Regions from separate parts of the Cobetia sp. 4B genome, predicted to be linked through region 1. Evidence: predicted binding sites of a transcription regulator. Region 1 holds the regulator's gene; the other holds the start of a gene.
What was found. The regulator LexA, encoded in region 1, represses DNA repair genes until DNA is damaged. The targets are predictions, from matches to a motif close to TACTGTNTANNTANACAGTA.
Positions count from the first base shown of each region.

Region 2: the regulator LexA is predicted to act here: its motif matches at 1,646-1,665, upstream of recN (DNA repair protein RecN).

Region 1 is NZ_CP059843.1:996,954-1,000,365, forward strand. It holds gene topA (type I DNA topoisomerase) at 1-570, shown strand, start outside; gene H2O77_RS04235 (DUF6586 family protein) at 570-1,049, shown strand; gene H2O77_RS04240 (hypothetical protein) at 1,302-1,541, shown strand; gene lexA (transcriptional repressor LexA) at 1,688-2,317, opposite strand; gene H2O77_RS04250 (TetR/AcrR family transcriptional regulator) at 2,926-3,412, shown strand, end outside.
Region 2 is NZ_CP059843.1:138,916-142,327, forward strand. It holds gene recN (DNA repair protein RecN) at 1-1,559, opposite strand, end outside; gene grpE (nucleotide exchange factor GrpE) at 1,936-2,559, shown strand; gene dnaK (molecular chaperone DnaK) at 2,766-3,412, shown strand, end outside.

The sequences.
Region 1 (3,412 bases):
TGCGGCAATAGCCCGGACTGTGTCGGCCACGAGGTCGAGGAAGGTCAGTTCCGCATCAAGGGCTACGATGGCCCGGTGATCGAGTGCGACAAGTGCGGCTCCGACATGCAGCTCAAGACCGGGCGTTTCGGCAAGTACTTCGGCTGCACCAACGAGAATTGCAAGAACACCCGCAAGCTGCTCAAGTCCGGTGAAGTGGCGCCGCCGAAGATGGACCCGATTCCGATGCCGGAACTTGCCTGCGTCAAGGTCGAGGACCACTACGTGCTGCGCGATGGCGCCAGTGGCCTGTTCCTGGCGGCCAGTCAGTTCCCCAAGAATCGCGAGACGCGTCCGCCGCTGGTCAAGGAGCTCAAGGCGCATGCCGACGAGCTGCCGGAGAAGTATCACTTCATTCTCGAGGCCCCGGATCAGGACCCGGACGGACGTCCGGCGCAGATTCGCTTCTCGCGCAAGGTCAAGGCTCAGTACGTCATGACCGATGAGGAAGGCAAGGCGACCGGTTGGAAGGCGACCTACGACAACGGCCGCTGGGTCGTCGAGGACAAGCGCAAGGGAGCCAAGAGCTGATGAGCCAGCGTGCCCGTACCAATCAGCTGCTGTATCAGGCCGAGTTGCTGCTGGCCCAGTCAGCAGCCTCTGGCGACGATGAGCATGCCGTGGCGCGTCGCATGGCCGGTGAAGAGGGCGCGCTCGCCCTGCTGGAGCTGGCGCTGGCGTCATTGCTGGAAGAATGTGCCGTGACGGCGCGCTGGCCGCAGGGTAGCTGGCGCGAGCGCCTGGCGTCGCCGCCGACGCCCATCGCCGAGGTCGAGCAGCTGCGCAGCCTGCTGGAGCGCCCCGACAGCTGGTTGTCTGAGCTGGTCGCGGATGTGACCCGCCTGCATGAAGAGGGCGGCGTCGCTCGCCGCGAGGAATCGCGTTCGCGTGGTGATGGTCTGATCATCGCGGCAGCCTCGCGCGCCTCGCTGGCCGAGCGTCTCAGCGCCGCCATCACGGCATTCAAGGCGCTGCTGCCGCAGCTGCGCGAGTCGAGTGTCGAGTGGTAGGTCAAGGCGTTGATCTGGTGCTGCACGCTGGTGATGACTGGCGCATGGCAATCGGGTGACGTTTCGCCTTCACGGGTGCTAGACTGATCGCATTGTGGCAAGCCCTGCATTCTCCGGTACGACCATGGCTCTGGCTGTGGTCGTACTTTTTTCTGCGTCGCTGATGGCAACGCGGTGCCGGGCTTGCCAGCCGTCGCGCTGACGATTACAACGACGCCGGTATCTCGCGAGATGCCGTGCAGGAGGAATGACGTGTCCGATCCCGCCGTACTTGAAATTGTGCAAATGGAAGATGGTGAAGTGATTCTGCGCGCCGCGGAAAGCGAAGGTGAGCCGCTGCTCAGCATTCGCATTTCGGACGAGGCCGCCGATCTGCTGCGTGACAATCGTTTCGAGGTCGCGCGTGAGATGATCGACCACGCCATCACCCGGACTCGCCTCTGGGATGGCGAAGAAGACGAGGACGAGCAGTCAGAAGGCATCGTGCACTGATTCATCGCTCGCGCTTCGCGCACAAAAAAACCCGCCTCGAGGCGGGTTTTTTTGTGCAATGCGTGCGGCTTTTCTGTTGCTCAGAGCTCTGCGAGAAAGGTGCTGCTGGGCATAGCTCGTTGCTCAAAGCGCTGCTGGTCAAAGCCTCAGTGCAGGCCGCCATCGCGGATGACGCCCACCCCGAGACCTTCGATCTCCAGGCTGTCCGTGCGCAGGTCGACCTTGATCGGCGAGAAGTCCTCGTTCTCGGCTTCCAGCCACACGTAGTGCCCGTCACGGCGGAAGCGCTTGACGGTGACCTCATCCCCCAGACGTGCCACCACGATCTGGCCGTCACGCACGCTGGTGGTGCGGTGCACGGCCAACAGGTCGCCTTCCAGAATCCCCACGTCCTTCATCGACACGCCGCGCACACGCAGCAGGTAGTCGGCAGCCGGCGAGAAGTAGTCGCTCGGTAGCGGACAATGACGGTCGATATGCTCGCTGGCAAGAATCGGGCTGCCGGCGGCCACTTCCCCGATCACCGGCAGGCCATCGTTGGCGCTGTCGTCGACGTCAGCCAGCGACGGCACGCGAATGCCGCGTGAGGTGCCCGGCACCATCTCGATGGCGCCCTTGCGCTTGAGGGCACGCAGATGCTCCTCGGCGGCATTCGGCGAGCGGAAGCCCAGCGCCTGGGCGATTTCGGCCCGCGTCGGCGGGTAGCCAGAGGACTTGATGGTCTTGATGATGAAGTCGAAGACATCCTGCTGGCGCGGAGTAAGCGGCTGGGTCATGGCATTGCCTTTGGCCTGGGCGGCATCTTGAGCTGACGGCACGGGGTGTGCATCCATACAACTGTCATTGTATCCAGTCATGGCGGTCATGCAAGGCATCGTGGCTTGCGTGGTGGCCTCAAAGGGCAGGTAGTCGCCGGGATATCGCTGTCTGGCGACTTTTCCTGCCGATATCCGAGGCATTCTTTCTTGAAGGGAATGTCTGGAGGTGAATGCCTAGAGATGAATGCCTGGAGATGAATGCCTGGAGATGAATGCCTGGAGATGAATGCCTGGAGATGAATGCCTGGAGATGAACCCGGCCTGGCTCTGGCGGGGTGGTCAGTCACCGAGCATGACGAGCCCTTGAATCGGCTCGGTCAGCGTTGAGGGAATATCAGGCTTGGCTAAACCTCTGGCGTTTGAAACGCGAGAGAATTGTCAGTCATGGCATGGCGCGCTAGAATCAAGGTGTTTCAAACGAATGTTCGCCGATGGCGGTGCTCACGGGTGCCATGATCGAACGCGCCTTGCGGTGAACCTGCACCACCTCATGAGAGAGTCGCCGCGCGGGGCTTGCGCCGTGACCTACGACTCCAGTCCTTTTCTACCTGACAAGGGTTCCGCCCATGGCCCAGACCGATACCGTTACCCGCATCCTCGATACTGCCGAGGTGCTGTTCGCCGAGCGCGGCTTCGCCGAGACCTCACTGCGCAACATCACCAGCAAGGCCAAGGTCAATCTGGCGGCGGTGAACTACCACTTCGGCTCCAAGAAATCGCTGATCCAGGCGGTCTTCGCGCGCTATCTCGACCCTTTCAGTGAGCGTTTCCACGCGGCACTCGACAGCGTCGAGCAGCAATACGCCGGGCGTCAGGTGCCGCTGGAGGTCCTGCTGGAGGTGATGGCGCGTACCGTGCTGGAGGTGCCGGCCGAGCGCAACAGCCTGCGTACCTTCATGCGCCTGCTCGGGCTGGCCTATACCCAGGGGCAGGGCCACATGCGACGCTATATCCGCGAGCATTACGGCACGGTCTTCAGCCGCTTCGCCGAGCTTCTGAAGCTGGCGACGCCTAATCTGCCGGACAACGAGCGCTTCTGGCGTCTGCACTTCA
Region 2 (3,412 bases), 860 kb from region 1:
TCCAGCAGCGCCATGTGGGTGCGGGTCGTGTCCTTCTCGGCCTGCTTTTCTATATGCAGGTGCTGATGCGCCTGTGCGGCGACCTGCGGCAGGTGAGTGACGGTCAGCACCTGGCCCTTGTCGCCCAGGCGACGCAGCAGCTGACCGACGATCTCGGCGGTGGCGCCGGAGATGCCGACATCGACTTCATCGAAGACCAGGCTGGGGATGGTCGAGCGACTGGCGGCCACGACCTGGATCGCCAGCGACACACGCGAGAGCTCGCCGCCGGAGGCGACCTTGGCCAGCGCACGTGGCGGCTGGCCCGGGTTGGCGCTGATGCGGAAGTGGATGCGTTCCATGCCCTCGGGCTGCGGACGTTCCCGCGCCTCGATGGCGACCTCGAAGGTGGCCTTGCCCATGCCGAGGAAGGCCAGCTGGTCCTGGATGTCGCTGGCCAGTTGCGGGGCGGCGGTGGCGCGTTTGGCGCTCACCTCACTCGCCAGCCCCTTCCAGGCCTCGCGACGCTGAGCCACTTCTTCGCGCAAGGCTTCGATGGCCTCCTCATCGCCACCCAGGCCGTCGAGTTCTTCGCTCAGGCGCTGATGAAGGCCATGCAGCTCGTCCGGCATCACATGATGCTTGCGCGCGATCTGATGAATGCGGCTCAGGCGCTCATCGACGAAGGCGAGGCGCTCGGGGTCGAGTTCGGTGACTTCCACGAAGCGATGCAGTTCACGCGCCGCTTCTTCTATCTGGATGCGCGCTTCCTCGAGCATGCCCAGCGCACTGGCCAGTGAGCCATGCTCATTGCCCGGCAGATGCGCCAGGCGCGCCAGGGCCTGGTTGAGGCGTGACAGCGCACCTTCTTCGTCGTGATCACAGCATTCGGCGGCGGACTGCGCCTCGGCCAGAATCTGCTCGGCATTGGCCAGCGTTTCCTGCTCCTGCTCCAGGGCTTCCAGCTCCCCTTCGCACAGCGCCAGTTCATCGAGCTCCTCGACCTGATAGCGCAGCAGCTGGCGACGTGCACGCACCTCATCGCCATCATTGCTCATGCGCTTGAGGCGACGATGCGCCTCCTGCCAGTGACGGAAGTCCTCGCGCAACTGGGCAGCCTGAGTCTCCAGGCCCGCATATTCGTCGAGCTGACGCAGATGCGTCTCTTCCTTGAGCAGGGAGTGATGGGCGTGCTGGGAGTGGATGTCGATCAGGTGCTCGCCCAGCTCGCGCAGGTCGGCGATGGTGCAGGGCGTGCCGTTGATCCAGGCCTTGGAGCGGCCGCTGGCGGTGATGACGCGACGCAGCAGGCAGTCGTCGCTGCCCAGTTCGCGCTCATCCAGCCACTGACGGGCGTCGCCAAGCTCACTGATATCGAAACGTGCGATGAGGTCGGCGCGGTCGGCGCCATGCCGCACGCTGCCGGCATCGGCGCGCTCGCCCAGACACAGGCCGAGGGCGCCGAGCAGGATGGACTTGCCGGCACCGGTCTCGCCGGTGATGGCGGTCATGCCGCGGCGGAAATCGAGTTCCAGCGTTTCGACGATGGCAAAATCTTGGATGGCGAGTTGCAGCAGCATGACTACCTCCGAGGGGGCTTTGACGTACGCCGTGCTGGGGGAACATCAGCGGACCCGGACTCGATGGGCGGGCTACGGTGTCGCCATACAGTATGTTTATACAGTGAACATGGCTTTTTATACAGCACGTTCGGGTGGCCTTCAATCCATGCCGGACTCAGTGGGGAGAAAAGCCCGCGGCAAGGCTTGAGAAGCGATGTGCTGTCCCCATATAGAGGCACTGACACTTTCAGTCGGCAGCAATGGCCTGGCCTTGCTGCCTCTCAAGGCAACTCATGGCCTGTCTGTCAGCCAGTACGCGTGATGCTTCGCGACAAGCTCAGCAGGCCACGAATCAGGGCAATGGCGCATAGACGCCGGCCCGCAGGAGATCAGCATGGCTCAGGACCCGCAGACCCCGATGGATGAAGAGCTTCAGCGTGCCGCTCGCGATGCCGAGCCGCAGCCGGAAACGCCGGAAGGTGAAGTGATCGACAACGTACTGGATGCCGACGATACCGGCGCCGAAGGCTCTCTGGTGGACAACCCGGAAGCCGAGATGCTGGCCGCCCAGGTCGAAGAGCTTGAGCAGGCCGTCAAGGAAGCCAAGGACCAGGCGCTGCGTGCGGCTGCCGATGCGCAGAACGCGCGCCGTCGTGCCGAGCAGGACGCCGAGAAGGCGCGCAAGTTCGCGCTGGAGAAGTTCGTCAAGGAAATGCTGCCGGTGGTGGATTCCCTCGAGAAGGCACTGGAATCCATGTCGGGTGACGAAGCGGCCAAGACCCACGTCGAAGGCATCGAGATGACCTTGAAAATGCAGCTGGATGCCCTGAACAAGTCAGGCGTCGAGCAGCTGGATCCGCACGGCGAGCCCTTCGATCCGGAATACCATCAGGCTGTCGCCATGGTGCCGTCCCCGGACGCGGAGCCGAACAGCGTCATCGACGTGATGCAGAAGGGTTACACCCTCAATGGCCGCCTGGTGCGTCCGGCGATGGTGGCAGTCAGCAAGGCCTCCTGAGGCCTGCGCGCTCCCGCCGCCCGATAGGCGTTGGATCGCGCCCTGTGGGGGGGGCTCAGGGCGATCCGGCCCGGGAAAATTTGCCCGGCCGGGTCTTGAAACCCTGACACGCGACCCCATCTAGAGAAACAAGTTCAGGCACCGACACAAGGTGCCGACATCCAGACTTATCTTTCAGGCTAGCAACAGATTCGAGGTATACGATTATGGGACGCATCATCGGTATTGACTTGGGTACTACCAACTCCTGTGTGGCAGTGCTCGACGGCGAGAAAACCAAGGTCATCGAAAACGCTGAAGGCGGTCGCACCACACCGTCCATCATCGCTTACACCGACGACAACGAGATTCTGGTCGGCCAGTCGGCCAAGCGTCAGGCAGTGACCAACCCGGAGAACACTCTCTTCGCGGTCAAGCGCCTGATCGGTCGCAAGTTCAAGGATGATGTGGTTCAGAAAGACATCAAGATGGTGCCGTACAAGATTGTCGAAGCCGACAACGGCGACGCCTGGGTGCAGGTGAAAGACAAGAAGATGGCACCGCCGCAGATCAGTGCGGAAATCCTCAAGAAGATGAAGAAGACCGCGGAAGACTACCTCGGTGAAGAAGTCACCGAAGCTGTCATCACCGTGCCGGCCTACTTCAACGATTCCCAGCGTCAGGCGACCAAGGACGCCGGCCGCATCGCGGGTCTCGACGTCAAGCGCATCATCAACGAGCCGACTGCCGCAGCCCTCGCCTACGGCATGGACAAGTCTCGTGGTGACAAGACCATCGCGGTCTACGACCTGGGCGGCGGTACCTTCGATATCTCCATCATCGAAGTCGCCGACGTCGACGGTGAGACCCAGTT